DNA from 2 places in the Streptomyces sp. NPDC056600 genome. Region 1 is predicted to be linked to the other one. Evidence: riboswitches for the same ligand, from Rfam matches in the RefSeq annotation. Region 1 holds a riboswitch; the other holds the start of a gene.
What was found. A riboswitch is a leader RNA that binds a small molecule or an ion and turns the genes downstream of it on or off. The one in region 1 is predicted to bind cobalamin.
Positions count from the first base shown of each region.

Region 2: it holds a riboswitch for cobalamin, as region 1 does, so the genes downstream of both, ACFRAV_RS08040 (energy-coupling factor ABC transporter permease) here and ACFRAV_RS18335 (hypothetical protein) in region 1, are expected to answer to the same signal.

Region 1 covers NZ_JBHTVQ010000034.1:14,513-29,959, reverse strand. The annotation lists gene cbiE (precorrin-6y C5,15-methyltransferase (decarboxylating) subunit CbiE) at 1-491, shown strand, start outside; gene cobM (precorrin-4 C(11)-methyltransferase) at 463-1,230, opposite strand; gene ACFRAV_RS18345 (precorrin-2 C(20)-methyltransferase) at 1,227-2,804, opposite strand; gene ACFRAV_RS18340 (precorrin-8X methylmutase) at 2,801-3,493, opposite strand; gene ACFRAV_RS18335 (hypothetical protein) at 3,490-4,377, opposite strand; cobalamin riboswitch at 4,432-4,637, opposite strand; gene ACFRAV_RS18330 (DUF1028 domain-containing protein) at 4,692-5,537, shown strand; gene ACFRAV_RS18325 (alpha/beta fold hydrolase) at 5,824-6,591, opposite strand; gene ACFRAV_RS18320 (GNAT family N-acetyltransferase) at 6,655-7,236, opposite strand; gene ACFRAV_RS18315 (YcxB family protein) at 7,299-7,823, opposite strand; gene ACFRAV_RS18310 (MFS transporter) at 7,989-9,068, shown strand; gene ACFRAV_RS18305 (molybdopterin oxidoreductase family protein) at 9,065-11,365, shown strand; gene ACFRAV_RS18300 (4Fe-4S dicluster domain-containing protein) at 11,374-11,973, shown strand; gene ACFRAV_RS18295 (ubiquinol-cytochrome c reductase iron-sulfur subunit) at 11,970-12,647, shown strand; gene ACFRAV_RS18290 (hypothetical protein) at 12,644-13,027, shown strand; gene ACFRAV_RS18285 (nitrate/nitrite transporter) at 13,188-14,381, shown strand; gene ACFRAV_RS18280 (aminoglycoside phosphotransferase family protein) at 14,365-15,315, opposite strand.
Region 2 covers NZ_JBHTVQ010000010.1:51,826-67,272, reverse strand. The annotation lists gene ACFRAV_RS08065 (S9 family peptidase) at 1-1,435, shown strand, start outside; gene ACFRAV_RS08060 (ATP-binding protein) at 1,581-2,078, shown strand; gene ACFRAV_RS08055 (energy-coupling factor ABC transporter ATP-binding protein) at 2,163-2,993, opposite strand; gene cbiQ (cobalt ECF transporter T component CbiQ) at 3,101-3,853, opposite strand; gene ACFRAV_RS08045 (energy-coupling factor ABC transporter substrate-binding protein) at 3,859-4,347, opposite strand; gene ACFRAV_RS08040 (energy-coupling factor ABC transporter permease) at 4,344-5,120, opposite strand; cobalamin riboswitch at 5,150-5,336, opposite strand; gene ACFRAV_RS08035 (GNAT family N-acetyltransferase) at 5,441-5,989, opposite strand; gene ACFRAV_RS08030 (potassium channel family protein) at 6,179-6,886, opposite strand; gene ACFRAV_RS08025 (TrkH family potassium uptake protein) at 6,879-8,198, opposite strand; gene ACFRAV_RS08020 (hypothetical protein) at 8,449-8,610, opposite strand; gene ACFRAV_RS08015 (hypothetical protein) at 8,690-9,301, opposite strand; gene ACFRAV_RS08010 (hypothetical protein) at 9,398-9,964, opposite strand; gene ACFRAV_RS08005 (hypothetical protein) at 10,646-11,038, shown strand; gene ACFRAV_RS08000 (Uma2 family endonuclease) at 11,055-11,621, opposite strand; tRNA gene ACFRAV_RS07995 (tRNA-Pro) at 11,964-12,037, opposite strand; gene ACFRAV_RS07990 (Pr6Pr family membrane protein) at 12,073-12,846, opposite strand; gene ACFRAV_RS07985 (metallophosphoesterase) at 13,092-14,027, opposite strand; gene ACFRAV_RS07980 (GatB/YqeY domain-containing protein) at 14,106-14,570, shown strand; gene ACFRAV_RS07975 (transglycosylase domain-containing protein) at 14,710-15,447, opposite strand, start outside.

The DNA of each region.
Region 1 (15,447 bases):
CCTCGGCGTTGGCACGGCTGGCGCCCGCGCCGGGACAGCACCTGTGGGACGTGGGCGCGGGCGCCGGATCGGTGGGCATCGAGTGGATGCGGGCGCACCCGACCTGTGCGACCACCGCCGTGGAGGCGAACGCCGGGCGCGCCGCCCGCGTCGCCCGCAACGCGGGCCGGCTGGGCGTGCCGGGGCTGCGGGTGGTGACCGGGCGCGCCCCGGACGCGCTGGCCGGACTGCCGTCGCCGGAGGCGGTGTTCATCGGTGGCGGGGCCACCCGGCCGGGCGTCCTGGAGGCGTGTCTGGGGGCGCTGCGGCCGGGCGGCCGGCTGGTCGTGCACGGGGTGACGCTGGAGACGGAGACGCTGCTCGCGGACGCCTACCGCCGCCACGGCGGGGAGTTGACCCGCCTGGCGGTGGAGACGACGGCGCCCATCGGTTCGTTCACCGGATGGACGCCGGCGCGGACGGTCACCCAGTGGAGCCTGACGGTGGGCTGAGGCGGGGGCGGGCCGGGTCGTAGAGGAACGACTCGCCGCCGGGGGCCGGGTCGAGCGCCCGGCCCACCAGGATGACGGCGGCCTGCCGCAGGCCGGCCGTCTCCACCGCGTCGGCGATGTCCGCGACGGTGCCGCGCAGCACCGATTCCTGCGGCTGGCTGGCCCGGTGGACGACCACCACCGGACAGTCGGCGCCGTACTCGGGCGCCAGCTCCTCCATCAGTTCGCGGATCCGGGTGATGGCCAGGTGCAGCACCAGGGTGGCCCGGGTGGCGGCGAACGCGGCCAGCGACTCGGTCGCGGGCATCGCGGTCGACCGGGCCCGGGTGCGGGTGAGGACCACGGACTGGGCGAGCAGCGGGACGGTCAGCTCCCGCCCCGCCACGGCCGCGGCGGCGGCGTAGGCGGGGACGCCGGGGGTGACGTCCCAGGGGACGCCGTGGGCGTCCAGGCGGCGGGTCTGCTCGGCGAGGGCCGAGTACAGCGAGGGATCGCCCGAGGTCAGGCGTACGACCTCCTGGCCCTGCCGGTGGGCGTCGACCAGGTGCTCGGTGATCCGGTCCAGGTCGAGCCGCTGGGTGTCGACCAGTTCGGCGCCGGGCGCGCAGTGGTCGAGCACCAGCGGGTCGAGGTAGGTGCCGGGGTAGAGCACCGTTCCGGCCGCGGCGAGCAGTCGCACCGCCCGGACGGTGAGCAGGTCCGCGGCGCCGGGGCCGGCGCCGACGAAGTGGACGGTCACGGCTTCACCCACCTCGGTGTCCAGACCCGGCCCGACGCCGAGACGCGGGTGCCGGAGGCGCCGACGATCAGCAGGCAGCGCATGTCGATGGTCGCGGGGTCGAGTTCGCCGAGCGTGGTGACGGTCAGCGACTCGCCGGGCCGTCCGACGCCGCGGCCGACCACGACGACGGTCTCCGGCGCGCGGTGTTCCAGCAGGACGCGGCGCGCGGTGGCGATCTGTTCCGTGCGGGAGCGGGAGGCGGGGTTGTACACGGCCAGCGCCAGGTCGGCCTCGGCGACGGCGCGCAGGCGGCGTTCGACGACGTCCCACGGCTTGAGCCGGTCGGAGAGGCTGACGACCGCGAAGTCGCCGCCGACGGGCGCGCCGGCCCGTGCGGCGACGGCCTGGACGGCGCTGACGCCGGGCAGCACCCGCACCGGCACGTGTCGCAGGTCCGGGTCCTCGGCGGCCTCGAAGACGGCGGTGGCCATGCCGAAGACCCCGGCGTCCCCGCCGGAGACCACCGCGACGCGCTCGCCCCGTGCGGCCAGCTCCAGGGCCAGGCGGGCACGTTCGAGCTCCACGGTGTTACCGGAGGCGTGTCTGGTCAGGCCGGGTCGCTGGGGGACCCGGTCGACGTAGGGGCCGTAGCCGACGACGTGGTCGACCTCGGAGAGCGCGGCGGACGCCTCGGGGGTCAGCCAGGCATCGGGGCCGGGGCCCAGGCCGACGACCAGCAGCTCGGCCGCCGAGGCCGCCGTGATCGCCGGGGTCGCCGCGATCGCCGAGTCCGGCCTGGCGGAGACGGTACCGCGCGGCGCGGATCCCGTGAGGGCCCTGGCCTGCTCCCCGGGGGTGCGTGAACGGGCCCCGTTGCGGCTGTCGCCGGTGACGAGGATCAGCGAGAAGTACGGCACGGTGGACGGGTCCACCTCGGCGACGGGCAGGCGCCGTTCGCCCTCCATGGAGGCGCGTTCGACATAGACCGCGTGGTCGAGCCGCCCCGCCGCCTCCAGCGCGCGGCGCACGGCCGGGAAGGTGCGTCCCAGCTTCATCACGACGGCGGCGTCGGTGTCGGCGAGCCGGCGGGCGAGCTCCGGTTCGGGCAGGGTGCCCGGGAGCACGGTGAGCACGTCGGTCTGCCGGGAGAGCGGGGCCGCGGCGGTGGCCGCGGCGGCGGCGAACGCCGGGACGCCGGGCACGATCTGTGTCTCGAACCGCTCGGCGAGCCGGTCGTGCATGTACATGTACGACCCGTAGAACAGCGGGTCGCCCTCGGAGAGCAGCACGACGTCGCGTCCGGCCTCGAGGTGGGCGGCGAGCCGGGCGGCGGACTCCTCGTAGAAGTCGGCCAGGGCTCCCGTGTAACCCCCGGGGTGGTCGGTGGCGCCGGTGGTGACCGGATAGGTCAGCCGCTCCTCGACCGCGGTGTCCGGGATGAGCGAGGCCGCGATGCGGCGGGCGTTGGACTCCTTGCCGCGGCCCGCGTGGTAGGCGACCACGTCGGCGGAGGCGATCAGCCGGGCCGCCTTGAGGGTGATCAGTTCGGGGTCGCCGGGGCCGACGCCGACTCCGTGGAAACGTCCGGTCACTCCTCCTCCTTGGCGAGTGCGTTGAGGGCCGACGACGTCATGGCGGAGCCGCCGCGGCGGCCGTGGACGGTGACGTACGGGATGTCGATGCCGTGGGTTCCGGCGAGTTCGGTGAGGGCCTGCTTGGACTCGGCGGCGCCGATGAAGCCGACCGGGCAGCCCACGATCGCCGCGGGGCGGGGCGCCCCGTCGACGAGCATCTCCAGCAGGTGGAACAGGGCGGTGGGGGCGTTGCCGACGGCGACCACGGCGCCCTCCATCAGCGGTTCCCAGAGGGAGACGGCCGCGGCGGTGCGGGTGGTGCCCCAGCGGCGGGCGAGAGCGGGCACCCGCTCGTCGCCGAGCAGGCAGAGGACATCGTTGTCGCGTGGGAGTCTGCCGCGGGTGACTCCGGTGGCGACCATGGTGACGTCGCAGAGGATGGGCGCGCCCGAGCGCAGGGCGGTGCGCGCGGCGGGCACCAGTCCGGGGTGGATCACCAGGTCGTCGGCGAGGTCGACCTGGCCGGCGCCGTGGATCATCCGCACGGCGAGCCGTTCCGCCTCGGCGGGGACGTGGTCCAGGCGGGCCTCGCGGCGGATGGTGGCGAAGGAGTCGATGTAGATGGCCGGGCCGTCGGCGAGGTAGTCGTAGTGCCGGTCGGGCCTGCGGGGCTCGGCGGGGCGCCCGGATGCGGTGGTGGCGCTCATGCGGCGGCTCCCGGGACGATCACACCGCGCCAGGGGGTGACGGTGAGTTCGGTGGCGCCCGCCGCGTGGGCCTCGTCGACGAGCCGGGCGACGTCCTCGGAGCCGAGCCCCGAGTCGGGGACGGGCACGTGCCGTCCCCCCTCGGGCAGCGGGCCCGGTGGCAGGGGTGGTTCGGGGCTCGGAAGTCCTGGGTCCGGGGCGGCCGACTCGCCGAGCGGTTCGGGCAGTTCGACGATGTGCCAGGGGGCGGCGGGGCCGATACCCCGGGCGTCCATGAAGCGCCGGGCGAGCCCGGTCAGGGCCGGCGCGGCCTCGGACAGCGGGACGCGGGGGCCCCAGCCTTCGCCGACGCGCAGCTGCGCGGTGCCGTCGTCCAGGGCCACCAGGCCGAGGTCGCAGGTGCGGGTGACCAGGTCGCCCCGGCCGTCGTCGAGGACGAACAGGAAGCGTGCGGGCAGGCCGGCCAGGCACGGCTCGGCGCACAGCAGCCGGTCGAGTTCGGCCGCCACCGGGCCGAGGTCGGCGCGCCCGCCGGCCGCACCGGTGCGGGGCGAGACCATGACGTTCCTGACGAGTTCGTGGGTGCGCGAGGGCAGCAGGCCGGTGGCTTCGACCGCGTCGAGGAGGGCGCTGCCGAGGCGGCCCTGGTTGCTGGGCAGGGCCCGTATCTGGAGGTTGGCGCGGCCCGTGACGTGGACCCGGCCGTCTCCGTGGCGTTCGGCTACGGCGGCGAGGGCGGTGAGGGACTCCGTGGGCAGGCGGCCGCCGATGAGGCGCAGCCGGACCAGGAGACCGTCCTCGGCCTGCCAGGGGCGCAGCACGCCCGGGCAGCGGTCGCGCCGGGCACGCCGGGCGGACAGGAAGGCGGAATCCATCGGGGACATACGAGTCCTTCGAGGTCAGGGGCCCGTTCGCGGGGTCCTCGGTCGACCTGGCGGCCCGTCACCGCCAGCGCCAGCAGGTCTTCGGACTCGGGTTCCTCCGGTTCGGGCGCCTTCCCGGAGCGTCGCTCCAGTGGCTGCGCGGCGCCTGTTGCGCCCGCACGTGCCCGACCGTCACCCTCACCGCTGCGCGTCAGTCCCGGAATCTCACCGGGTTCCCTGACCCCACCTCGTGGAGTTCGACTGGCGCGACGAGCCTACCGTGCCGGGCGGACGGCGTGGGTGGGGGCCTCGAAGCGGGGGGTTAAGGTCCGGCCATGACTTTCTCGATCGTTGCGCGCAGTGCGGACGGGACCTGTTTCGGGGTCGCCGTCGCGTCGAAGTTCCTCGCCGTGGGGGCGGCCGTTCCGGGGGCGCGGGCGGGGGCGGGCGCGATCGCCACGCAGGCGCTGGCCAACCTCGCCTACCGTCCGGACGGCCTGGGTCTGCTGGCCGAGGGCCGCTCCGCCGGGGAGACGCTGAAGGCGCTGCTCGCCGCCGACGAGCGGCGCGACGACCGGCAGGCCGGGGTGGTCGACCGGGAGGGCGGCTCGGCGACCTGGACGGGGCGGGCCTGCATGACGTGGGCGGGCGGCGCGTCCGGGCCGAACTACGCGATCCAGGGCAACATCCTGACCGGCCCCGAGGTGGTGCGGGCCATGGAGGACGCCTGGCTGGCGGCGGACGAGGAGCTTCCGCTGGCGGGGCGGCTGCATGCCGCGCTGCTGGCGGGCGACCGTGCGGGCGGGGACAGCCGGGGGCGGCAGAGCGCCGCCCTGCTGGTGGTGTCGCCGGGCGGCGGGTACGGCGGCGGCAGCGACGTGCTGGTGGACCTGCGGGTCGACGACCACGCCGATCCGTCGGCGGAGCTGGGCCGGCTGCTGAAGCTGCACGACCTCTACTTCGGCCGGCCGGACCCGGGGACGTTGCTGCCGCTCACCGGTGAGCTGGCCGAGGAGGTGGCGGGGCGGCTGGACGCGCTGGGTCACCGCGGGGTGGAGCTGGAGGTGGCGCTGTCGGAGTGGGCGGGGATCGCCAACCTCGAGGAGCGGCTGGTCGACGGGGCGATCGATCCGCTGGTGCTGGAGCAGCTGCGGGCGGCCGGGGAGGACGCGGGGGCGTAGCCGCCGGGTGCGGCGGCGCGCCCTCGGGCGACGCGGTCGCGATCGCCCCCGCGGGCGACACGTCCTGACCGGGCCGCGCTCGGACCGGCGGCGCGCCCTGCCCCGGGCCCCGTACTCCCCCGCCCGGCACACGCGGCGCGGCCCGGCGGCGCGGCGCGGCCCGGCGGCGAGGCGCGGCCCCGTCGCCCGGTGGGGCCCCGTCGCCCGGTGGGGCCCCGTCGCCCGGTGGGGCCGCGCGACGTGCCCTGAGCCGAGGGGCCCGTCCTGTGCCGCGCGGCCGGGGAGGTCAGCGGGCGTCGAGGAAGGCGGACAGTTCGGCCACGAAGGCCGGGTCGCGGACGGCGCCGAGGTGGTCGCCGCGCAGCACCCGCAGGGTGGCCTCGGGGAGGGCGTCGGCGAGCACCTCGGGCCGGGCGGCGAGCGGGTCCTCGCCGCCGGCCAGCAGCAGGGTGGGAGCGGTGACCTCGGCCAGGGGTATCGGTCGCTGGTGGATCGCCCGGGCGTGCGCGGCCAGGGCGAGCCGGTCGCCGTCGATGGCGTCGACGAAGGCGCGGAACGCGGCGGCGGCCGGGTCCTTCACGGTCCCCGCGTCGTCGACGCTCAGGGCGTCCACCAGGACGTCGCCGCCGATCACCCGGCTGTCCACTCCCCCGAGTTCGACCACGGCGGCTCCCACGCCCCCGATCACCAGGCGGCGGACCCGGCGGTCCTGTGCGGCCGTCAGCAGGCTGACCACGGCGCCCATGGAGTAGCCGACGAGGTCGTAGGCATTCTCCCCGAGATGGTCCATCAGCTCCTGCAGATCCTCGGACATGCGGGCCTCGCCGTAGCGCGCCGGGTCGTGGGGCTTGGCGCTGCGTCCGTGGCCCCGGGCGTCGAGGGCCAGGACCCGGCGGCCCGTCTCGTTGAGGAGTCGTACCACGCCGGGGGCGACCCACTCGACGTCGGAGTCGGCGATGAAGCCGTGGTGCAGGACGATCGGCGGCAGGTCGGACTCCGCCTCCCAGAGCTGGTAGTGGATCTCGAGGTCGTCGGAGGTCTTGAAGAAGGGCATGCCGGTGCTCCGTTCCGGTCGGGGACAGGGGTGTCTCGAGTGTCGCGTGCCGGCCGGGGCGGGTCAGCCGTCGCGGTGACGGACGTGGACGTGGCCGGGGTCGGGGAACCGCGGTGGCCAGGGCGGCAGGACACGGCCGAGGGGGTAGCCGCAGCGTGCGGCGACCCGGCAGGAGGCGTGGTTGGACTCCTGGTGGGTGAGCTCCAGGGCGGTCAGCCCGTCGAAGGAGGCGAACGCCCAGCCGGTGAGCACCTCGAGGGCGCGCGGGGCCACGCGACGGCCGCGGGCCCACGCGGCGGTCCAGTAGCCGACCTCCCCGACGGGGGCGCCGGGGTGCGGGACGCGCACCACCACCTGGCCCGCGACGCCTCCGGACGCACCGAGGGCGTCGGCGTCGTCCCCCGGAACGGCTGTCTCCTCCACGACCGCGAAGGAGAACCGCTCCCCACGCCCGGCCGCCTCCTCCTGCGCGTCGATCCAAAGGCGGGCCGCGGCCACGTCGTCGAGCGGGTCGGTCAGCCACCGGCGCATGGCGTCGTCCCGGTGCGCCTCGACCAGGGGGGCGGCGTCCGCCGGTCGCCAGGGACGCAGGTGGAGGCCGTGGGCCGGGGCGGGGGAACGAGGGGCGGGGTACGTCGCACGCATGCCCGAAGCCTCACACGGCGCCGCGGGCTCGCGCGGCCGTTTCGGTCAGATCGCCGTTTCGGTCAGATCGGCAGGTCCGCGACGGGCCGGTTCTCCAGCAGGGTGCGCAGCCGGTCCCCGGAGCCCTCCTTCGGCAGGACCGCCAGGCAGGACTGGGCGCGGTCGTCCCCGATCAGCAGGAACAGGTGCTCCGTCTCCAGGTGGCGGGCGACCTCCGTCCAGGCGTACCGCCGCTGCTCGCCGCCCTCGGTGACGCGCACGCCGTCGGCGTCGAGGCGGACCCGCTGCCCACCGTTCTCCGCGGCCCTGGCGGCGGCCCGGCCGGCCTGCGCCCTGGGCAGGAAGACCAGGGCGAAGAAGAGGTAGGCGACGCCCATCACCAGGGACAGCACGGTGACCGAGCCGCCGCGGACGCCCACCGCCATGACCGCGACGGTCAGCGCGAGGGTGAGGGCGAGCCGGAGACGGCCCACCCGGGTGGAGCGCGCGTGGGCGCGGTGCGCCTCGCGGAAGTCGCGGGCGGTCGGGGTGCTCCGGAGGTCGATCCGGTCCGTCCGGGTGTTCTTCTGCCGGTTGTCGGTGGTCACGTGGGTTCGGCTGCCTGTTCTGTCGTGCGGGGGTGGTCCGGGGCGGGGGTGCCGCACCGAGGGATCGACGGCGGGGATGCCGCCGGGGGGACCGGTGGAGTGAGACATGCCCGCCCGAAGGTACAAAAGGGGCACTCCCGGCCCACCCTCTCCTAGTGTGCCCGTGTGAGCGAGTCCAATCCCCCGCCCGTCGCGCCAGGGCCCGCGCGTCGCCTCGACCGGCTCTCGGTGGCCGGCCGGGCGACCCTCGCGGGCACCGTGGCGGCCGTCCTGCTGATCCTGGCCATCGTGTTCGGCAGCAGACTGCTGCGGGACTTCGACTCCGCGCTGCTGCCCTACGCGGCCGCCTCCGTCTTCCTCGTCTTCGGGCTGGTGTACCGGTACACCGTGTGGGTCTCCTCGCCGGCCGCCCGCCGCCTCTTCCAGAAGGGCTGGCGTTCCTTCTTCTCGGTGGAGAACTTCCGCCGGGCGCCCACCGCGGTGCCCCGGATGATCGCCACCTACCTCGGCTTCCAGAAGTTCCTGGGCGCCCGCTCGCACGGCCGCTGGGCCGCGCACCAGCTCATCTTCTGGGGCTGCGTGCTGGCGGCCCTGATCACCTTCCCGCTGACCTGGGGCTGGTTCACCTTCACCTCCCCCACCGGCTCCGGTCCGCGGTACGAGTGGCGGATGTGGGGGGTGAAGCTGCTGACGTTCGACTCGCTGAGCGTCTTCGGCTGGCTGCTCTTCCACGGCCTGGACATCGCGGCGGTGCTGGTGATCCCGGGGGCCACGTACTTCCTGTGGCGGCGGATGCGCGACCGTGGGGCGATGACGGGTCAGCGGTTCGCCTACGACCTGCTGCCGCTGATCGCCCTGGTGGTGATCTCGGTGACGGGGCTGCTGCTGACCTTCTCGGCGATCTTCCTGCACGGTCAGGGCTACGAGTTCCTGATGGTGCTCCACATGATCGCGGTGGTGTTCACCCTGATCTACCTGCCGTTCGGCAAGTTCTTCCACATCGTCCAGCGCCCGGCGGCCGTGGGCATGCAGCTGTTCAAGTACACCGACCGGCAGGACGAGAAGGCGTTCGCCTGCCGCCGCTGCGGCACCACCGTGGACACCGCGGCCTACGTGGAGAACCTCCGCGGCACCATGCGCGACCTGCGGCTCGAGTTCGACGAGTGGACCGAGTACTGCCCGCGGTGCAAGCGGGTGCTGCGCGGGTCCGCCTATCTCGAGAACGTGAAGAAGGGCTACAAGTGAACCGGCCGACCGTTCCGCTCGACCCCACGCCGGCGCCTCCGGGGGCGCAGTCCTTCCGTGACGCGGGCGGCATCCCCGCCGACCGGTGGCACGCGGACCAGCGGGGCGAGACGCTGGTCCCCACCCACTGCTGCTTCTGCGGCGTGCAGTGCGGCATGTACCTGCGGGTGAACGAGGCGGGCCGGGTCTTCGGCATGGAGCCCCGCAACCACGACATCAACCGGATGCGGCTGTGCCCCAAGGGCGTCAACGCCTACCAGCAGATCAACCACCCGGAGCGGCTGACCGCTCCGCTGATCCGCAGTTCGCGCGACGAGCCGTTCCGGGAGGCGAGCTGGGAGGAGGCGCTGGACTTCACCGCGGGTGAGATCCGGCGCGTCCAGGAGACCTACGGCGCCGACGCCTTCGGGATGCTGGGCGGGGCCAGCCTGTTCACCGAGAAGACGTACCTGGTCGGCAAGTTCGCCCGGGTGGCGCTGAAGACGCGGCACGTGGACTACAACGGCCGGCTGTGCATGGTGTCGGCGGCCGCCGCCAACAAGGCGGTGTTCGGCATCGACCGGGCCGGCAACCCGTTCGCCGACATGCTGGTGACGGACTGTCTGCTGGTGGCGGGCGGCAACATCGCCGAGTGCTTCCCGGTGCTCACCCAGTACGTCTGGGGCGGGCGCGACCGCGGCGCGAAGCTGATCATCGTGGATCCGCGGGAGACGGCCATCGCGCGGACGGCGGACATCCATGTCGCGCTGCGTCCGGGCACCGACTCGGTCTTCTTCAACGCCGTGCTGCACGTGATCGTCGAAGAGGGGCTGGTGGACGAGGAGTTCGTCGCCGCGCACGCCACCGGCTGGGACGAGGTGGTGCGCTGCGTGCGGAACTATCCGCCGTCGCGGGCCGCGGAGGTCTGCGGGATCCCCGAGTCCCAGGTGTACGAGGTGGCCCGCATGTTCGCGGGCGCGGGCAACGCGATGGCCTGTCACGCCCGGGGCATCGAGCACCAGACCCAGGGTGTGGAGAACTGCCTGAGCGTGGTCAACCTGATCGTGGCGACCGGCAACGTGGGCCGCCCGGGCGCGGGTTACGGCACACTGACGGGCCAGGGCAACGGGCAGGGCGGCCGGGAGCACGGCCAGAAGTCGGACATGCTGCCCGGCGGTAGGGACCTGAAGAATCCGGAGCACCGCCGGCAGATCTGCGAGATCTGGGGCATCGACGAGGCCGAACTGCCGGGTGTGGGCACGTCGATGATGGAGATGGTCTGGCAGATGCAGCGCGGTGAGATCCGCGGGCTGCTGGGCGTGTGCAACAACCCGCTGGTGTCGCTGCCCAACCACGCGACCGTGCAGGACGGATACGACCGGCTGGAGTTCCACGTCCAGCTCGACTTCTTCCTCTCCGAGACGGCCGCCAACGCCCACGTGGTGCTGCCGGTGACGGTGTGGGCGGAGGACGAGGGGGTGACCGCGAACGCCGAGGCCCGGGTGGTGAAGCACAACAAGGCGCAGGAGCCGCCGCCGGGGGTGCGCACCGACACCTGGGTGCTGTGCGAGCTGGCGCGGCGGCTGGGCGTCGGGGACAAGTTCGCCTTCTCGGGGTCGCGGGACGTCTTCGAGGAGCTGCGGGTGGCGACGGCCGGGGCGCTGGTCGACTACTCGGGCATCACGTACGAGCGGCTGGAGGAGACCGGCGGCATCTGCTGGCCGTGCCCGTCGACCGACCATCCGGGGACGCCGCGGCTCTTCGAGGACCTGCGCACCTACCACCCGGACGGCAGGATGCACCTGCAGACCGTGGAGTGGCACCCGCCGGCGGACGTCTACACCGCCGAGTACCCGCTGACCCTGACCACCGGCCGGACGGTGGCGCACTTCCTGTCGGGCACCCAGACGCGCAGACTCGGCGGTCTGGTGGAGCAGACGCCGCGGCCCTGGGTCGAGGTGCACCCCGCACAGGGTTTCCGCAACGGCGACCCGGTGCGGGTGGTGACCCGGCGCGGCAGCGCGGTGTTCCCGGCGCTGGTGACCGAGGCGATCCGGCCGGACACCGTGTTCGTGCCCTACCACTGGCCCTCGCCGGCGTCCGCCAACGTGCTCACGGTGGACGCGCTGGACCCGCGCTCGCGGATCCCGGAGTACAAGGTCGCCGCCGCCAGGCTGGAGCTCGCGGAGCGGCTCGACGAGGTGCCGCTGCCGCCGGTGCCGCCCGGCCGGGCCTCCTACGAGGAGGTCCAGGTCTCCCTGTCCGACCCGTTGCCGCCGTCCGCGTCGCAGGGCCGCGGTACCGCGGAGAGGAGCTGACGCCAGTCATGATGGGCCGCACCATCTTCATCGATCCGGGCCGCTGCATCGGCTGTCAGGCCTGTGTCTCGGCCTGCCGCGAGTGCGACTCGCACCGCGGCAAGTCCCTGATCCACCTGGACTATCCGCAGGAGGGCCTGTCGACGGCGGCGCTGCCGACGGTCTGCATGCACTGCGAGGACCCGGTGGCGCCGTGCGCCGAGGTGTGTCCGGCCGACGCGATCCTGGTGACGGCCGACGGGGTCGTGCAGGAGGCGGACACCACGCGCTGCATCGGCTGCGCGAACTGCGTCAACGCCTGCCCGTTCGGCGTCCCCAAGATCGACCTGACGGCGAAGCTGCAGTTCAAGTGCAACCTCTGTTACGACCGCACGGCGTTCGGCCTGGCGCCGATGTGCGCCACCGTCTGCCCGACGGGCGCGCTGTTCTACGGGACGGTGGAGGAACTGCGCGAGGAGCGGCCGGGCGTGCAGGTGGTGGACGAGTTCACGTTCGGGCAGAGCACGGTGCGCACCGGGGTGGCCATGGTGGTGCCCGCCGAGCGGGCCCGGTGGCCGGTCCCGGGCGGCCTGCCGGTCGTCGAGGTGAACGGGGTGGACGTGCGATGAGCGTGACCGAGCAGGGCCCCGGGCCGGATCCGGGCGCGGGGCCGGACGACGGGGACGGTGGCGGGCGGCCGGGCGGGGAGCAGGACCACGACGCGGCGCAGGAGGCGATGCGGGAGCGGATCGCCGCGCACTCGCTGACCACCCGACGGGACTGCCTGCGGCTGGTGGCGACCGTCTCCGGCGGCCTGGCGGTGGGCGGGGTCGCGGTGGCGGCGGGCGTGCTGCACCGGCACGGGGACAGTGGCGGGGAGCAGCCGCCGCGGGTGCGGATCGCGGACCGGATCGAGCCGGGGCAGTCGGTTGCGTTCCGGTACCCGGAGGAGGACGACCGGGCGGTGGCCGTCCGGCTGGGCGACGGAACGCTGGTCGGCTATTCGTCGGTGTGCACCCATCTGGCCTGCGGGGTGATGTGGCGGGCGGACCGGGGCGACGAGGGCGAGCTGTACTGCCCGTGCCACGAGGGCGTGTTCGACGCGCGGACCGGCGAGGTGACGGCGGGCCCGCCGCCGCGGCCGCTGCCGCGGGTGTACCTGACCGAGGAGCAGGACGGCAGCGTGTGGGCGTTCGCCACGGCCCGGTCGGGTGAGAACGTGACCGACGCGCTGTGCCGGCAGTTCCACCAGCCGGAGCTGCGGCGGCAGCTGGGCTGTCCGGGAGAGGGTGAGGACGGATGAGCGAGGACGCCTCCAGGCGCCGTTCGATCGGCTTCGGCAGTGCGGGGTACCGGCCTGCCGCGGACCGGCGGCTCAACCGCCCGCTGGACGAGCGCTATCCGCAGATCCGGCCCACCAGCGGCTACGGCGACGGACGGATCCGGCACACGGGCCCCGGTCCGGGCGCCGGCAGCGAGCAGGAGCCGGAGCGGGCCTCGAAGCTGTCTGCGCGGCTGGTGCTCGCCTTCTCGGTGCTGGCGGGCCAGTTGTGGGGGCTGACGGTGGTGGTCAACACCTGGATGTCGGGGCAGGTCGGGACCGCCTGGTGGGGCGCGGCCTTCCTGGTGCTGTCGTTCCTGGTGGTGCTGGGGCTGTGGTGGCTCGATCCGAAGGACCGGTGAACGGCCCCGGGCGGGAGCGGCGCGTCCGGTTCGGGCGGGGGTCGTGGGGGTGGCGGGGCCGGATGAGAGGCCGCCGTCCGGAGTAGTCCGCCGGGCGGGCGCCCAGGCCGCTTCCTAGCGTGGAACCGTGAATCGACCACAGGGGTCCGCGGCGGACGCGGTGACGACGGCGGACGCCGACCGGGTTCCCGGGGCGGCGTACCGGAATCTGCTCACGGCGACGGTCGGGTTCGCGCTCACCTTCTGGGCGTGGAACCTGATCTCGCCGCTGGCGGGCGACTTCGGGCAGCGGCTGTCACTGAGTTCGTTCCAGCAGTCGTTCCTGGTGGCGGTGCCGGTGCTGGTCGGCTCGCTGGGCCGGATCCCCGTGGGCGCGCTGACCGACCGGTACGGGGCCAAGCTGATGTTCCCGCTGGTCTCGGCCCTGACCATCGTGCCGGTGCTGCTGGTGATCCCGGCGCGCGACTCCTTCGGCCTGATGATCGTGGTGGGCTTCCTGCTGGGTCTGGGCGGCACCACCTTCGCCATCGGCATTCCGCTGGTCAACTCGTGGTTCCCGCCGTCGCGCCGAGGGCTGGCGCTGGGCATCTTCGGCATGGGCATGGGCGGTGTGGCCCTGTCCGGCTACTTCACCCCGCGGATCGCCAAGCACGGGGAGACGCTGCCGTTCCTGGTGGTGGCGGTCGCGCTCGCCGTGTACGCGGTGGCCGCGTTCTTCCTCATCAGCGACCGGCCGGGCCGGACCGTGCCGACGGCCTCGCTGGCCTCCCGGCTGGGGCAGGCCGCCCGCCTGCGGGTCACCTGGGAGCTCTCCGCGCTCTACGCGATCGGGTTCGGCGGCGTGGTGGCGTTCGGCGTCTACCTGCCGTCCTACCTGAAGACCTGGTACGAGCTGAGCCCGACGGACGCCGGCACCAAGGCGGCGGGCTTCGCGCTGGTGACGGTGATCTTCCGGCCGCTCGGCGGCTGGCTGTCCGACCGGATCCATCCGGCGATCGTGACGGCCTGCGCGCTCGCCGTGGTGGCGTTGTTCGCCGTCGTCCAGGCCTTCGACCCGCACCTCTACCCCGTGGGGACGATCTGCCTGCTGGTGATGGCGGCGGGACTCGGCACCACCAGCGGCAGCGTGTTCGCGCTGGTCTCCCAGGTGACGCCGCAGCAGCAGGTCGGCTCGGTCACCGGTGTGGTGGGCGCGATGGGCGGGCTCGGCGGCTTCGTTCCACCGCTGCTGATGGGCGCCATCTACAGCTCCAAGGACTCCTACTCGATCGGCTTCATGCTCCTGTCGGACCTGGCGCTGGCCGGGTGCGTGTACGCGTACGGGCGGATGCGCAACGTCAGGCCTGCGGCGTGAGCGTCGGGCGGCGGCGTGCGGGTGGGACGGCCTCGTCCTCGATGAGGGCGAGGAGCGTCGAGCGGGCCAGCTCGGACATGACCGGGTTGGTCTCCCGGTAGTACCAGAGGCAGCCGATGGCCTGGGCGAAGGCCCAGCCCTTGCCCCGGTCCCAGGCCGCGTCGTCGGCGCCGAGCGCGAGCCGGAACGCCTCGCGGGCGGTGGGGCCGAGATGGTTCCAGGCGGGCTGGAGGTCGAGGGCGGGATCGGCCACGCCCGCCTGCCCGACGTCGATCACTCCGGCCAGCCGGCCTCCGTCCGCGAGGAGGTTGCCGGGCATCAGATCACCGTGCGTCCACGTGTCGGGCTCGGTGCGGGGCGTGCCGCGCAGGCGCTCCCACAGACGGCCCAGGGTGTGCGTGTCGATCAGCTCCCGGCTCCGCTCGAGCCCCTGGGCGACGTAGTCGTCGTGTGCGGTGAGGACGCCCCCGCGGCCCCGGCCCGGGAACGTCCGGCCCTCGGTGTCCAGGGCGCGGACCTGCAGGACGAAGTGGGCCAGGTCCTCGGCGAAGGCGGTGGAGTCGTGGACGTCTGCCGCCGTGGCGGTGGTGCCGGGGATCCAGTGGTAGACGCTCCACGGCAGCGGGTAGTGCGCTCCGGGTTCGCCGAGGGCGGCGAACCGCGGGGTGGGGACGCGCGTGGCGCCCTCGATCCTCCGCGCGGCGTCGATCTCCCGCCGGATCTCCTGTCGCTTGGCGTCCGCGTCGTCGCCGAGGAGCGGGAGCCGGGCGACCAGCTCGTCGCCGATGCGGAAGAGCGCGTTCTCGGTGCCGTCCGAGGGGCAGGCACGGACCGGGAGTTCCTTCCACCGGGGGAACTGTGCGGCCACCAGGGCCGCCATCTGCTCCTCGGTGACCAGGAGTTGACCGGGATGCATGAGTGAGGAGGTCGGCATGGCCGCATTCTGCCCCCGAGGGCGTCCGACGCACCCGCGGATTTCCGGGGAGGGACGGTGGAGGGACGGGGCCTGTGCGGCGGGCGGGGTGACTGAGGCCCCGCCCGCCGCGTTGCCGTGACCATGATCCGG
Region 2 (15,447 bases), on a different contig from region 1:
CACCATCCACCTGGCCCGGGACGGCGAGGACCCGGTCGAGATCTACCGGCACGCGGAGTCCGCCGGGGTCGGCGACCTGTCCCATGACGGCTCGCTGATCGCCGTCGAGCACACCGAGCACGGCGACGCCATGCACTCCGCGCTGCGCGTGCTGCGCCCCGACGGCAGCACCGTCGCCGAGCTCGACGACACCAAGGCCGGCACCGTCGAACTGGGCCTGGAGGTCCTCGGCTTCGCCCCGGTCGACGGCGACGCCCGGCTGCTCGTCGGCCACCAGCGCCGCGGCCGGTGGGAGCCCATGGTCTGGGACGTCGCCACCGGCGAGGAGACCGACCTGGCCCTGGAACTGCCCGGCGACGTGAGCGCCGAGTGGTACCCGGACGGCTCCGCGCTGCTGATCGCGCACAGCTTCGAGGCCCGCAGCGAGCTGTTCCGCTACGACCTGACGAGCCGCGCCCTGGAGGAGATCGACACGCCGCCCGGCACGGTCTCCGGCGCCACCGCCCGCCCCGACGGCAGCGTGGAGTACCTCTGGTCCTCCGCGGCCCGGCCGCCGGTGGTCCGCTCCACCTCCGGCCGCGTGGTGCTCGACCCGCCCGGCATGAAGGCCCCCGAGTCGGTGCCGGTGGAGGACGTCTGGGTGGAAGGCCCCGGCGGCCGCATCCACGCCCTGGTGCAGAAGCCGGCCGGCACGACGGGCCCGCTGCCCACCGTCTTCGAGATCCACGGCGGCCCCACCTGGCACGACAGCGACGCCTTCGCTGCCGGCCCCGCGGCCTGGGTCGACCACGGGTACGCGGTGGTCCGGGTCAACTACCGCGGCTCCACCGGCTACGGCCGGGAGTGGACGGACGCCCTCAAGCACCGGGTGGGCCTGATCGAGCTGGAGGACATCGCCGCGGTCCGCGAGTGGGCCGTCTCCTCGGGCCTCGCCGACCCCGCCCGCCTGGTCCTGACCGGCGGCTCCTGGGGCGGTTACCTCACCCTGCTCGGCCTGGGCACCCAGCCGGAGACGTGGGCGGTCGGCATCGCCGCCGTCCCGGTCGCCGACTACGTGACGGCGTACCACGACGAGATGGAGGCGCTGAAGGCCATGGACCGCACGCTCCTGGGCGGCACCCCGGAGGAGGTCCCGGAGCGCTTCGAGGCGTCGTCCCCGATCACCTACGTCGACCGGGTCACCGCGCCGGTCTACCTCTCGGCCGGGGTGAACGACCCGCGCTGCCCGATCCGGCAGGTCGAGAACTACGTCAAGCGCCTGGAGGGCCGCGGGGCGGTCCACGAGGTCTACCGCTACGACGCGGGGCACGGCTCGCTGGTGGTCGACGAGCGCATCAAGCAGGTCCGGCTCGAACTGGACTTCGCGGCACGGCACCTGCCGGGTGCGGACGCCGGTCGGGACGCCGGTGCGGGCGCGGCGCCGGCGGCGGGCTGACGCCGTCCGGCCGGTCCGCGCCTGCCCGTTCGTCCGCCTGTCCGTGAACTGTCCGTAGTGGCCGACGACGCCTCGGTATACGTAAAGTCACGATTCGTTCACTCCCCGATGCGTCAACGCCTCACCTGCGGGATACGGATAGGCCGTGCTCACAGATTCGACCAGCTCCCACCAGAACCCCCAGCGGCGCGTGCCCGAGCGGCACGCGCCGGCGGCCGGGGGTCCCGGGTGTGCCGAACCCCTCGTGTTCGCCTCCCAGTTCAGGTCCTCGCCCCGCGGGGCCCGGCAGGCCCGGCACTGCGCTGTGCGCCGGCTGGCCGAGTGGGGGTTCCCACCGACCTCCGACCTGTCCTGCGCGGTCGCCCTGCTGGTCGGTGAGCTGGCCGCCAACGCGGTGCGCCACGGGCGGGTGCCGGGGCGGGACTTCGCGCTCCGCCTCGTCGTCGACGAACTCGGCGGCCTCGCCCGCGTCGAGGTGATCGACGCCTCCGAGACCCCGCCGCCCTCCGTCGCCGCGCAGGCCGCGCCGGAGGACGAGTCGGGGCGAGGGCTCCTCCTGGTCGACGCGCTGGCCGTCCGCTGGGGCTCGCAGCCCCGGCAGCCGATCGGCAAGATCGTCTGGGCGGAGATCAAGACCGGCTGAGCCGACTGGGCGGGGAGGGCGGGGACTTGGGGCCCGCATCGAGGGCGGGACCGGGAGCCGCGGGGCCGGGGGCGGGAGGTTGGGCTACGTCCGGTCTCCCTCCGCCGCCCAGCGGGCCAGCTCCTCCGCGGTGCGCGGGACGAAGCCCGCGCCCGCCCCGCCGCCGCGTCCGCGCAGTGCCGCCCCGACCGCGACGCCCCACGGTATCCGCAGGCCCGCCTCCCGCAGCGCCTCCGCCCGCGCCAGCAACTCCTCGGCGGGTCCCACCCGCGCGCCCGCCGGGGTCAGCAGCGCGACGTCGTCCGCCCACCGCAGCGCCAGGTCCACGTCGTGGGTGGCCATCATCACCGTGGTCCCCCCGCGCCGCAGCGACTCCAGCGTCGCGAGGAGCCGCTCCTGCCCGTCGGGGTCCAGCCCCGCCGTCGGCTCGTCGAGCACGAGGACCCGCGGCCGCATGGCCACCGCCCCCGCGACGGCCGCCCGTTTCCGCTGCCCGTAGGACAGCAGGTGCGTGGGGCGGTCGCCCAGCCCGGTGATGTCCAGCGCCGCGAGCGCCTCGTCGACCCGCGCCCGGACCTCCGCCTCCGGCAGCCCCAGGTTCAGGGGCCCGAACGAGACGTCCTGCGCGACCGACGCCGCGAACAGCTGGTCGTCCGGGTCCTGCACGACGAGCTGCACGGTGGACCGCAGCCGGGTCAGCCCGGCGCGGTCGTACGACACCGGCCCGCCCTCCAGTTCCACCCGGCCGGAGCGCGGCCGCAGCCCGCCGCTCAGCAGCCGCATCAGCGTCGTCTTCCCGCTGCCGTTGCGCCCGAGGAGGGCCAGGGCGCGGCCCTCGCGGACCTCGAAGCCCAGGCCGTCGAGCACGCGGGGGCCGTCCTCGTACCCGAAGGACACGTCCCGCAGGGCGACCAGTGGCGCGGCCGTGACGTCCGCTCCCGCCGCGACGTCTGCCGGGCCCCCCGCCCCCGCGGCCGCGTCCTCCGTGCTCGCCCCGTCCCCGGGTGTTCCGCTCGTCCCGTTCACGACAGACGTCCTTCCAGCACGGCGTCGAGCACGACGATCACGGTCAGCAGCGCGACACTCGCGCCGACGAAGCCCCCGGAAACCCGGGTGGGCGGGACCAGGACCCGCAGCGTCCCGTCGTACCCCCGTCCGGCGAGGCCGCTCTGCAGCCGGCCCGCCCGGTCGAAGGCCCGCACGAAGGCGGTGGCCCCCAGACCGCCCAGCGAGCGCCAGGCCGCGGCCCTGGTCCGCTGCCCGAGCCGCGCCGCCTGCGCCTGCCGGACCTGTCGCACCGAGTCGAGCAGCAGGAACGCCATCCGGTACGTCACCACCGCCACGTCCACCACCGCCGCCGGCACCCCCGCCCGCACCAGGCGGGGCAAGAGGTCCGACATCGGCGTGGTGAACGCGAACACCAGCACCCCCAGCGAGGCCGCCGAACTCCGCAACAGGAGCTCACCGGCCCGCAGCGCCCCGTCGGGCGCCGGGCCCAGCACCGCGCCGTCCGGCCCGCCGACCCGCACCAGCAGCGTCGCCGCGCCGGTGACGCAGAACCCGAGCGGCGCGCGGTACGCCCGCCACAGCCGCCCGGCCGGCACCCGCGCGGGTCCCAGCAGCACCACCAGGGCGGTGACCAGCACCAGCAGGGCGCCCGGCCACGGCGGCAGCACGACGGCGAGCAGCGTGAGCCCGAACCCGAGCACCGCCTTGTCCACAGGATGACGGCGGCGCCAGCAACTGCCGTGCGCCGCCGCGTCGATCGACAGCACAGGCGTCAAACCCGCCTGGTCGCGGCGTCGTTCCGGCCGTCGTGGGTGACGGCTCCGGCACCGGTGCCGGCGTCCGCGTCCACGGTGCCGGCGTCGACGGGGGCGGCGATGGCGTCCGCGTCCACGGAGGCGGCCGGAGCGGCCACCTCACCGGCGGCAGCCGTGCCCGCCGGGGTACTCGCGGCCGCGGCCGCCCGGGCTTCGCCCTGCCGACGCCCGCGCCACAGGCCCAGGCAGTAGGAGACGACTCCCGCCCCCACCGCCGCCTGCAGCGCGAACAGCCCCGACTCGATCTCGCCGGACGGCGGTTCGTACACCGGCGAGAACCAGGGGCGGTAGTCCGGGTCGATCTCCTGGATCGCCACCTCCGCCTCGGCGTCGGCCCCGGTGAACGGCTCGGGCTTGTGGTCGCCCATGCCGAGGACCACCGGCAACACCGCCATGGCGGCCACGGTCAGCACCAGCAGCAGGTTGATCCGCAGGTTCCGGCTCATCGCGACACCGCCCCGGTGCTCGTGCCCGCGTCGGTGTTCGTGCCCGCGCCGGTGCCCGCGCCGGTGCCCGCGGCGGTGTTCGTGCCAGCCCCGGTCCGGGCCTTGCCGAGCCCGGCGGTCCGCAGGCCCAGCCGGGCCAGCTCACCCGCGCTCGACTGCGCCAGCAGCCGCACCACCAGCACGGTGAGCAGCCCCTCGCTGACCGCCAGCGGGATCTGCGTGATCGCGAAGATGGACCCGAACTTGCCCAGCGCGCCCGCGAATCCGCCCACCGGGTCGGGGAAGGCCAGCGCCAGCTGCACGCTGGTCACGCAGTACGTGCTGAGGTCGGCGACGAACGCCGCGCAGAACACCGCCACCGCGAGCCGCGCCCCGCACCGCAGGGCCAGCCGGTACACGCCGTACCCCGCCCAGGGGCCGACCACGGCCATCGAGAAGACGTTGGCGCCGAGTGTGGTGAGCCCGCCGTGGGCGAGCAACAGCGCCTGGAACAACAACGTGACGGTGCCGAGCACCGCCATCACAGGGGGCCGGAACAGCACCGCCCCCAGCCCGCTCCCCGTGGGGTGCGAGCAACTACCGGTCACCGACGGCAACTTGAGTGCCGACAGGACGAACATGAACGCGCCCGAAGCTCCCAGGAGCAGTGTGCTCTCGGGATGTTCCCTCACCTCACGGGTGAGTTGACGAACTCCGTGGACGACAAACGGCGCAGACGCGGCAACCCAGGCGATCGCGTGCGCCGGAGGAAGAAACCCCTCGGCTATGTGCATGGCTCAGCAGACCCTCTCCAGCACCTCGTGGATGGACGACGCGCCTTGGCCGGTCTCCTGGCTGACGGGTACCACACGCCCGTGCTCCGCCTTCCCGGGTCCGTGAGGACCCAGTGGCTGCCCGCGAGGGCCGGAGCCGGACTTCCCGATCACAGTGGCGAGGGCCGCACCGGCATCACACCGGATTTCCCGTTCACCAAGACCTTGTGACAGTAATCCGGCATCCCGCCCACTGACAAGCGAGCCCGATCCGGCCACCGGCGTCCGCGACCACCCGACGCGCCCCGCACCGCAGGCGCCGCAAGGGCCGAGGGGCGGGTTCAGTCCTTCCCGCGGTCGAGCCCCCAGGTCTGCAGGACGAAGGGCCGTCCCTTCTCCTCACCCTCGATCAGGGGCACGTCCAGCAGGCGGAATCCGGCCCTGGTGGCGACGCCGACGCTCGCCGCGTTCTCCGCCTCCAGCTCGAGGATCACCTGCTCCGCCCCCAGCTCCTCGAAGGCGTACGCCGCCATCACCCGCACCGCCCGGGCCGCCAGCCCCTGCCCGCGGTGCGCCGGTCCCACCGCGTAGCCGATCTCCACGCCCTCCGGAGCCCGGCGCAGCATCACCTCGCCGAGCGGGGCCCCGCCGTCCAGCGTGATGGCGAGCAGGATGGTCGTCCCCTCGGCCCGCAGCTCACGGGTGCGCACCAGCCGTGCGCGCGAGGCCGACTCGTCGAAGGGGGAGACGATGGGCGTCCAGTAGGCGATGTCCGGGTGGTCGAACAACGCCGGCATCGCTGCCAGGTCGTCCTCCGTCCAGTCCCGGAGGACCAGACCCTCCCCGGTCAGTTCCATCCGCTCGGGAAAGGGCGACGCGTGATGACTCATGCGGGGGTGACCTCCTGGCCTGGCCGGAAACACACGGTGGCACCGGCGCCGGGTGCGCGAGTGCCGCGGAGGGTGCGCGGTGCACGGTGCACGTCCTCGTGGTGCATTCCATCCTCCATCCCGACCGGATGTCAGTCCGATTTTCGCCGGGCGACTCTACTGGCGGCGACCCTCATCCCCCGGGGTCTCTCACCGGAGCTCGCTGAAGCGTTCCGTCTCCCGGGTGCCGCCGGCGACGATGATCGTGTCCCCCGGTCCCAGGACCGTCGCCGGCGTCGCGTACGTGAAGGCCTCGCCCGGACGCTTGACGGCGACGACGGTCAGCCCGAAGCGGGAGCGGATGTCGCTCTCGCCCAGGGGGACGCCGACGATCCCGGCCGGCGGATTCGTCTTGACCATGGCGAAGCCCTCCTCCCACTCGATGTAGTCGAGCATGCGGCCGCGGACCAGGTGGGCGACCCGCTGCCCCATGTCGTGCTCGGGCAGGACGACGTGGTGGACGCCGAGCTGGGAGAGGATCCGGCCGTGCTCCTCGCTGGTCGCCTTGGCCCAGACGTGCTTGATGCCGAAGGAGACCAGCAGCGAGGCCGTGAGGATGCTCGCCTCCAGGTTGGAGCCGATGGCGACGACGGCCCGGTCGAAGTCCTGCACGCCCAGTTGCCGCAGCGCGTCCTCCTTGGTGGAGTCCGCCCGCACGGTGTGGGTGAGGACCCCGGACAGCGCCTGCACGACGTCCTGACCGGCGTCGATGCCCAGCACCTCGGTGTCCGCCTCGACCAGCGCCTTCGCGACGGCACGGCCGAACCGGCCGAGGCCGACGACCACCACGGCGTCCCGGTGGCCGGCCCGCTGCCTGCGCTGCCTGCGCTGTCTGCTGGGGATGAACTTCCTAGCCAATGACGGGACGCTCCTCGGGAAGGTCGTACAGGCGGACGCGATGGCGCAGGGCGAGCGCGGACGCGACGGTGATCGGCCCGAGCCGCCCGACGAACATCAGCACCACCAGCAGCAGTTGGAGGCCGACGGGCAGACGCGCGGTGATGCCGGTGGACATCCCGGTGGTGGAGAAGGCGGAGACGACCTCGAACAGCGACCGGTCGAGGCCGTGCTCGGCGAAGACCATGAAGGCCATCGTGGAGACGACGACCGCGGCCACCGACAGCAGTGCCACGGTCAGCGCCTGGCGCAGCAGCGGCGCGGACAGGCGGCGGTCGAAGACGTTCACCGAGCTCTCCCCGCGGATCTCCGTGTACAGCACGAAGAACAGCACCGCGAAGGTGGTGACCTTGATGCCGCCGGCCGTGCCCGCGCTGGACCCGCCGACGAACATCAGCACGTCCATGCCGAGCCAGCTCACCGGGCGCAGCGCGGCCAGGTCGACGCTGTTGAACCCCGCGGTGCGGGGGATGACACCCTGGAAGAACCCGGCCAGCAGCTTCCCGGGGACGTCCAGCGGGCCCAGCGTCGCCGGGTTGGACCACTCCGCCGCGGTGACGAAGGCGCAGCCGCCGACCAGGAAGACGCCGGTGCCGCAGAGCGCGATTTTCGTGTGCGCCGACCAGGTGCGGGGCCGGCGGAACCGGCGGCGCAGCTCGAACAGCACGGGGAAGCCGAGCCCGCCGGTGATGATCGCCAGCGCGACGGGCACGCAGATCCACGGGTCGGTGACGAAGGACATCAGGCTGTCGGAGTACAGCGCGAAGCCGGCGTTGTTGAACGCGGAGACGCCGTGGAACACCCCCAGCCACACCGCCCGCGGCCACGGCTCGTCGTAGCCGGTCGCGAACCGCAGCGTCAGCGCCAGCGCGGTCACCGCCTCGACGGCCAGGGAGGCCTTCACCACGCCGGTCACCACCGCGCGGATGTCCCCGAGCCCCAGCGTCTTGGTCTCCGTCGCCGCGGTCATCCGCGCGCGCAGGCCCATCCGGTGCGAGACCAGCAGGACCAGCACGGACGCCGACGTCATGATCCCGAAGCCGCCGACCTGCACGAGCCCGAGGATCACCACGTGCCCGAAGCCGCTCCAGTACGAGGCAGTGTCCACCACGACCAGGCCGGTCACGCACACCGTGGACGTCGCGGTGAACAGTGCCTCCAGCAGCCCGGCGCCACCCGGTCCCGCCTTGGCGGCAGGCAGCATCAGCAGCCCCGTGCCCGCCGCGACGGCCGCGGCGAAGCCGGCGACCACCACCTGCGCGGGGTGCCGCAGCCGCGGCCGCAGCCCGCGCCGCGGACCGGGCCCCCGCCGGGGCCGCCACCGTGATCCCGCCGGCCCTCCCGGTAGGTCCTGCCCGCCCGGCCCGGCCGTCGGGACGGGCGCCGCGACTCTTCTCACCCGCCGACGGTAGGCACACCTCCCCGGCCCCCTCGCGCCGGATCCTGCCGTCTGCCGCGCCGGTTCCCCCGACCGGGGGTCCCGCCCGGTCCGGAAGGGGCCCGCCCGGCCCGGCAGGGTCACGTCACCGAGCGGCCGGACGGGCCCGCTCGCGGTCCTCGCGGTCCTCGCGGTCCTCGCGGTCCTCGCGGTCCTCGCGGTCCTCGCGGTCCTCGCGGTCCTCGCGGTCCTCGCGGTCCTCGCGGGCGGAGCGGGGACGGATGTCAGCGGCCCGCCTGCTGCTCACCCGGACGTCACGCCCGCACCCCCGACCGCACGGAGGGCTGCCCCCACCACACCGGCGGCCCGGCCCCGGGGCGAGGCCGTCAGCAGACCTCGCCGACCTGGTCGGCGAACTCGTCGACGCTCATCGCCCGGCCCGCGGCCCAGACCTGCCCGGGGCGAAGGGACGCCAGGTCGTCGGCGGTGAAGGCGCCGTCGCCGTAGTACTCCCCGTCGTACGAGTAGAAGGAGAGCGAGTACGTCCGCCCGGGCAGGAGCTCCCGCCCACCACCTCCCTCCACCAGCCAGGAGTCCGGCGGGGAGAGCACGGGGATGACGGCCCGCCCGCGATGCGTCATCCCCCGCGGCACCTCCCAACCGCCGTCCTCCACGGACGCACGGTCCTGGCCAGCACCTTCCGCCCCGGCGTCGTCCCCACCGGCGCTTTCCGTCCCGGCGTCGTCCGGCCCGGCACTGTCCTCGCCGGCACCCTCCGTTCCGGCGTCGTCCGTCCCGGCACCGGTCGACCCGGACGGCCAACTCTCCAGCCGCATGGCCGTAATGGGCTCGCTCCCGTCGTCGCACGGCTGCAGCACGGCCACCGGCCGCCCGTCCTCCCGGTTCGTCACCGCGACCAGCGTCAGGTGGGCGGGAGTGCACCCGCTCACCAAGCCGAGCCCCAGCACCAGACACACCACCGCACGCGTACGTCTCATCGCGGTCCCCCTCCGCCGTGAACGCCTCGCTCCCAGGCTCGCCCCGCCCCCGCCGGGAGTCGAGCTCCGTACGGTCTCGGTTCGGCGGACGCCGGATCAGGAAGCGGGGCAGAGCGTCCTGCGCAGGCCGTAGTTGAGGTGGCTTCCGTCCTCGTCGGTGGGCGTGATGCCGTTGTAGGAGAACAGCTCGGCGGCGCTGTGGTCCGGGTCCGCCACCCCGCTGTCGAGAGCCGCGCACTGCTTGCGGGCCGCGTAGATCGCCTTCTCCTCGTCCTTGAAGAGGCTGACGTCGACGTCGAAGACGACCCGCATGACGTCGGCCCGGGCGGCCCCCTGCGGCTCGGGCGGCAGGGCGGCGTCCGACGCCTCGGGCGCGGGGCTGCCGGAGGCGCCGGCAGCGGTGTCGCCGCCGGCCCCGTCCTCGGCCCCGTCCTCTGCCGGGGCGCTGCTGCCCGCCGCGCTCGACGCCGCCGGTGCCGGAGCGCCCATGTCGTCCTTGCCGTCACCGCCGCTGTCGCAGCCCACAGCGGTGACGGCGAGTACGGCGGCGACGGCCGCAGTGGCGATACGGATGCGCATGGTTTCCCCCGAGGTGGACGCGAGTACGTGGAGGACCAGAGTGCGGCAGCCGGCCCCCAGCGGGCGCTGCGGTGACAGGGTCATGACCTTTCCCGAACACGCCTGCCGCACAGCCCCGTTGTCAGTGCCTCCCGCTAACCTCGCGACCGCGCGGTCGGCTTACCGGGGGTTCCAGCTCTGAAGAGAATGGTTGCATCCCCGGCCTGTACGGGGGCGGCCCGGAGAACGCGTCCGGGACCCAACCGACGACCGGGCTTCGTCGATGGCCAGCGACACCACCTGCCAGAGCCGACCGCGCACCGTCCCCTCGGCCCCTTGGCCCTGCCCGGAGCCCTCAGAGGCCCCGCAGTGCCTCGTACAGGTCGTCGTAGGCGGTCCAGCAGTCGACGCTTGCCGTCGTCGTACAGGCTGCCCATGTACCAGTCGTCGTCGCCGACGGGCTTCACCAGACACAGGCCGTGGAACCCGAGAACGATCTCCGGGCGCAGCGCTTCCGGATCTCCGACGCCCGCCACCCACCGCACCGTCCGGCCGGGATCCAGGGCGACAGCCTCCCGATCCCCCGACACCTCCCGGATCCGCCGAAGGGTCCAGCCCTCGGGTAGCCGCGCGTCTGCCATCCACAAAGGATCGCACCCGCGAAATCGGTCTCCAGGGGCGGAGGGGGAGGTGACCCCGCGGAGCTGACGGGCGACTACCTCTTCGGCGGCCGGAGTCGTGAGCGACTCACATCGCACGCCTGCTACGTCGCCTACTCTCTACGCCATGACGGACTCGGAGGCCTTTCGCACAGCGGTCAGGGTGTGTGCCACCGGCATGCTGAGCAGCGATGCAGCGCCGTACGAGTCGGCCTTGGAGCTCCTGGGCCTCGTCAGCGGGTTCCCGGTGGACGCAGGGGACCAGGCCCTGTACCGGCTCGCGAACCTCTGGGGCGAACTGACCGATCGGGTCGAACTCCGGCCTGCGGAGGCGCATCAGGCCGAGACGCACATGATCACTGCCGCCCATGAGTGGCTGGCCGTCGAGGGTGACCGCGAGGCCGAGGCCCGGTACATCGATCGCTGGCTCGATCTCCTCCGACGGGAGCGCCCGGCCCCGTCCCCGGAGTACGTGCTGTCCCATCCGCTCCAGCATGGCTCACGCATGCCGGTCCGCTGAGGAGCGGGCTCGCCGGTCAGATCTGACCGAGGTCGGTCTCCAACGGGAAGGGGGCCTCGACCTTGAGGACGCCGGCGAACACGTCACCCTCCCGGTAGGTCCTGGTCGCGGGATCGAGAAGGTACGTGTACACGAGAGGGACGCCCGTCACGGCCTGCTCGATCCGCCAGTAGAAGGCGATGCCGGCCTTGGCGTACTGGTCGACCTTGACGATCCGGTCAGTGGTCTCGGAGCCCGGCGAGACCACTTCCGCCACCAACAGCACGTGCTCGGGACGGGTGGGCGTGACGTCGATCGTGTCCGCGCGGTAGACGACCACGTCGGGACGCCGGTTGGTGAGAGGTACGTCCTGCAGACGCACGTCGAAGTCCGTGTCGGCGTTCCAGTCCGGACCGGCGGCGGCGTCCAGGGCGTTCGCCAGGATCCGGGCCAGCCGGTTGTGCCGCTTGGACGCGCTCGGACTCACGACGACCATCCCGTCCACGACCTCGATCCCGGCGCACTGCTCCTCGGACCAGGAGTCGTACTCCTCCGCCGTGATCTGCTCATGCATCCATGAGGGAGCCACCATCTCGGCAGTCATGACGCACCTCCCAGGCACTGTGCGGCAGGCCCGGTCCCGCCGGATTCAGAGTACTGTCTCCCACCGGTTTCCCGGCCGACCCACCGTCGGCCCGACCTTCTTCGTCAGCGCGCACCCTCGGGCGCGCTTGTCCACAACAGGCCGCGGGCCTCGGCGTCGGATCGTTCAACCCGCGTCCGACAGGAGCGTGCCGGCGAGGGGGCCGAGTGCCTTGGCCGAGGCCAGATGCATCGACAAGCTCGGAGATGCGCGGTTCCCCAATGGCTCCCAAGCGCACCCCGCAAACCACTCAGGGGCCCGACCCGCTTTCGCGGATCAGGCCCCTGAACTGGTATTTCACTGTCGGGGTGGCGGGATTTGAACCCACGACCTCTTCGTCCCGAACGAAGCGCGCTGCCAAGCTGCGCTACACCCCGATCGTCTCCGCGTTCCCGCGGCGACGACGTTTACTTTAGCCCACCGGCGGCCTGAGGCGAAATCCGGTTTTCGGGCGGCAGCGGACGAAGCCGGGGCACAGGTGGTCGACCGCGACCAGCAGGACGCCCAGGCCGTAGCAGGTGAGGCCGAACAGCAGGGCGTTGCCGACCAGGGCGAGGGTGCCGTTGTGGGCGGCGTCGAGGAAGGGGTAGGGGGCGCGGCCGGGCGCGTCGGCCGGGAGCAGGGTGCTCCGGACCAGGGCGAGGCCCAGGTAGACGAGGGGGTAGAGCAGCCAGGCGGTGGCGTGGCGGAGCCGCAGGGTGCGGGGGGCGCTCAGCAGCAGCCAGTCCAGCAGGGCGGCGAGCGGCGTGACCACGGTGAGCAGCAGGGCCGCCGCGAGGCCCCAGCGGCCGCCGGGGCCGGGGTCGGAGAAGGCGGGGCGGCCCGGGACGGCGAAGGCGTGCACCAGGGCGGCCAGCAGGACGTAGAGCAGCGCGGCGCCGGTGAGGCCGGGGCGCACCGGGCGGCCGGCGCTCCAGGCGCGCTGGGCGGAGACGGCGAGGACCAGGGCCAGCAGGATGTTGGCCTGCACGGTGAAGTGGGTGAGCGCCTGGAGCGGGCGGCCCAGCACCATGCAGACGGTCACGCCGCCCGCCGCGGCCAGCGCGGTACCCAGGCGGAACAGGGCGGTCAGGGGTCGGCGGGCCGGAGGTATGACGGCTGTGGGCGGGACGTACGACGGCATGATCTTGGCCCAGCCCGGAACGGCGGGGAGGTCCGGTATGTCCCTCGGTATGGGAGCGGTCATGCCCTCACGCTAGGCGTTACTGGGCATATCGGGCGATTCCGTGCGGCCGAACGAGGGACGCCGCACCACGGAAGTGATGCGGCGTCCCGGTCGTGCGGTACTGCGGCGGCCACGGTCGAGACTGCGGCGGCCACGGTCGAGGCGGCTCGCGGAAGTGGAGCTGCGGAGGCGCGGGGGTGCGGAGGCGCGGGGGTGCGGGGATCGGGTCGACGGGCGCTGTCGCGCGGACGGACCTCCGCCTCGGGTCAGCGCGCCCAGTCCTCCGCGACCAGCGTCAGCAGCGTCGCCTCCGGCGGGCAGGCGAACCGGAACGGCGTGTACCGGTTGGCCCCGCAGCCCGCCGAGACGTGCAGGAAGGACGTGTTGCCGCCGGCGGTGTGGGTGGACAGGCCCTTCACCCGGTCGGTGTCGAGGTCGCAGTTGGTGACCAGGGCGCCGTAGAACGGGATGCACAGCTGCCCGCCGTGCGTGTGGCCCGCGAGGACCAGCGGGTAGCCGTCCTCGGTGAACGCGTCCAGCGAGCGCAGGTAGGGCGCGTGCACGACGCCCATGGCGAAGTCACCGGCGCCGGACGGGCCGCCCGCGACCTCGTCGTACCGGTCCCGCTTGATGTGCGGGTCGTCCAGCCCGGTCAGCTCGACCGAGACGCCCTCGACCTTCAGCGTGCCGCGGGTGTTGGTGAGGTTCAGCCAGCCCGCCTCGTCGAACGCGTCCCGCAGCCCCTCCCAGGGGTTGTGGATCGCACCGGTGGCGGGCTCGTTGCCGTTGAGGCCGTGCTTGCCCTGCACCTTCTCGACCAGGTACTTGGCCGGGTTGCGCAGCTTGGGACCGTAGTAGTCGTTGGAGCCGAAGACGTACGCCCCCGGGAACTCCATCAGCGGCTCCAGCGCGTCCAGCACCTCCGGCACGCCCTCGGTGTCGGAGAGGTTGTCGCCGGTGTTGATGACGAAGTCGGGCCGCAGCCCGGCCAGCGACCGCAGCCAGCGCTGCTTCTTGCGCTGCCCGCTGACCATGTGGATGTCGGAGATCTGCAGGACGCGCAGCGGGCGCATCCCGGCGGGCAGGACCGGAACGGTCACCCGCCGCAGCCGGAACGCACGGGCCTCGAACCCGGCGGAGTAGACGAGACCGGCGGCAGCCGCCGCGGTGATGCCGAGGGGGACCTTGTAGAGCGCGCGCATGCCGTCCATCGTCTCAGGGTGCCCGCAGGACCGTAAATCAAGGGGCGTTCGCTGCGACACACCTGCGACAATCAAGCCATGACCACGCTCAAGTCGAAGCTGCAGGAAGACCTCAACGCGGCGATCAAGGGGCGCGACGAGCTGCGCTCCTCGACGCTCCGCCTCACCCTGACCGCGATCACCAAGGAGGAGGTGTCGGGTACGGAGAAGCGCGAGCTCTCCGACGACGAGGTCCTCAAGGTGATCACCCGTGAGGCGAAGAAGCGGCGTGAGGCCGCGGAGGCGTTCGCGCAGGGCGGCCGTCCCGAGAGCGCCGAGCGGGAGAAGGCCGAGGGCGAGTTCCTCGCCGAGTACCTGCCCCAGCAGCTGAGCGACGACGAGCTGAACGGGCTGGTGGACCAGGCGGTCGAGGAGGCCAGGGCGGCCGGCGCCGAGGGCCCCAGGGCCATGGGCCAGGTCATGAAGATCGTGAACCCGAAGGTGGCCGGGCGTGCCGAGGGCGGCCGGGTGGCCGCCGCGGTGAAGTCGCGTCTCCTGGGCTGACGCCCGCGCCGCGCGGGCCCGCGTCCGCGCTCCACAACGACACTCGGCCCCTCACCGCGTCGTGCGGTGAGGGGCCGAGTGCTGTCACGCCGCCTGCGCCGGGGGCCTGAGGCCGTCGGGGAGCGGCGGGGCGCGGGCCTCAGGGGCCGTTGCCGCCGCCGTTGTCGTTGCCCTGGACGAAGCCGCCGGTGGTGGTCGGGTCGGTGCCCGTGGCGCCTCCGGTGAGGTCGCCGCCGGTCACACCGCCGAGGGTCAGCGCGCCGTCCGTCGTGGTCCCGCCGTTCGTCGTCAGGCCGCCGTCGGTCCCACCGTTTCCACCGTTGCCGTTGCCGCCGCCGAACATGCCGCCGAAGAGGCCGCCACCGGGCTTGCCGTCGCGGCCCTTGTCCTTGTCCTTCGGCTTGTCGGCCGGGATGTGGACCTTGTTGAAGGCCGGGGCGTCCTTGCCCTGCAGCGCGCCGGTCATGGCCTGCCGCCATATCGGGCCGGGGCCCGCGCCACCGGAGACCTTGTCGAAGTAGGTGCCGCCGATGGTGATGCGGACCATCGACTGCTGCTGCATCGGGTCGCCCAGCCACACCGCCGAGGACAGGTTCGGGGTGTACCCCACGAACCAGGCGTTCTTGCGGGCGTCCGTGGTGCCGGTCTTGCCCGCGTTGTCGCGGTCGGAGAGGCCCGCGCGGGCGCCGGTGCCGGAGTCGGTGACCCCGGAGAGCAGGGTGTTGACCGCGTCCGCGGTCCGCTCCTCCATGGCCCGTTCGCAGGTCGACTTCGGCACGCCGATGGTCTTCTTCTTCTCACCGATCTTCTGCGTGACCGACTCGATGGCGATCGGCGTGCAGTACATGCCGCGCGAGGCGAAGGTGGCGTAGGCGGA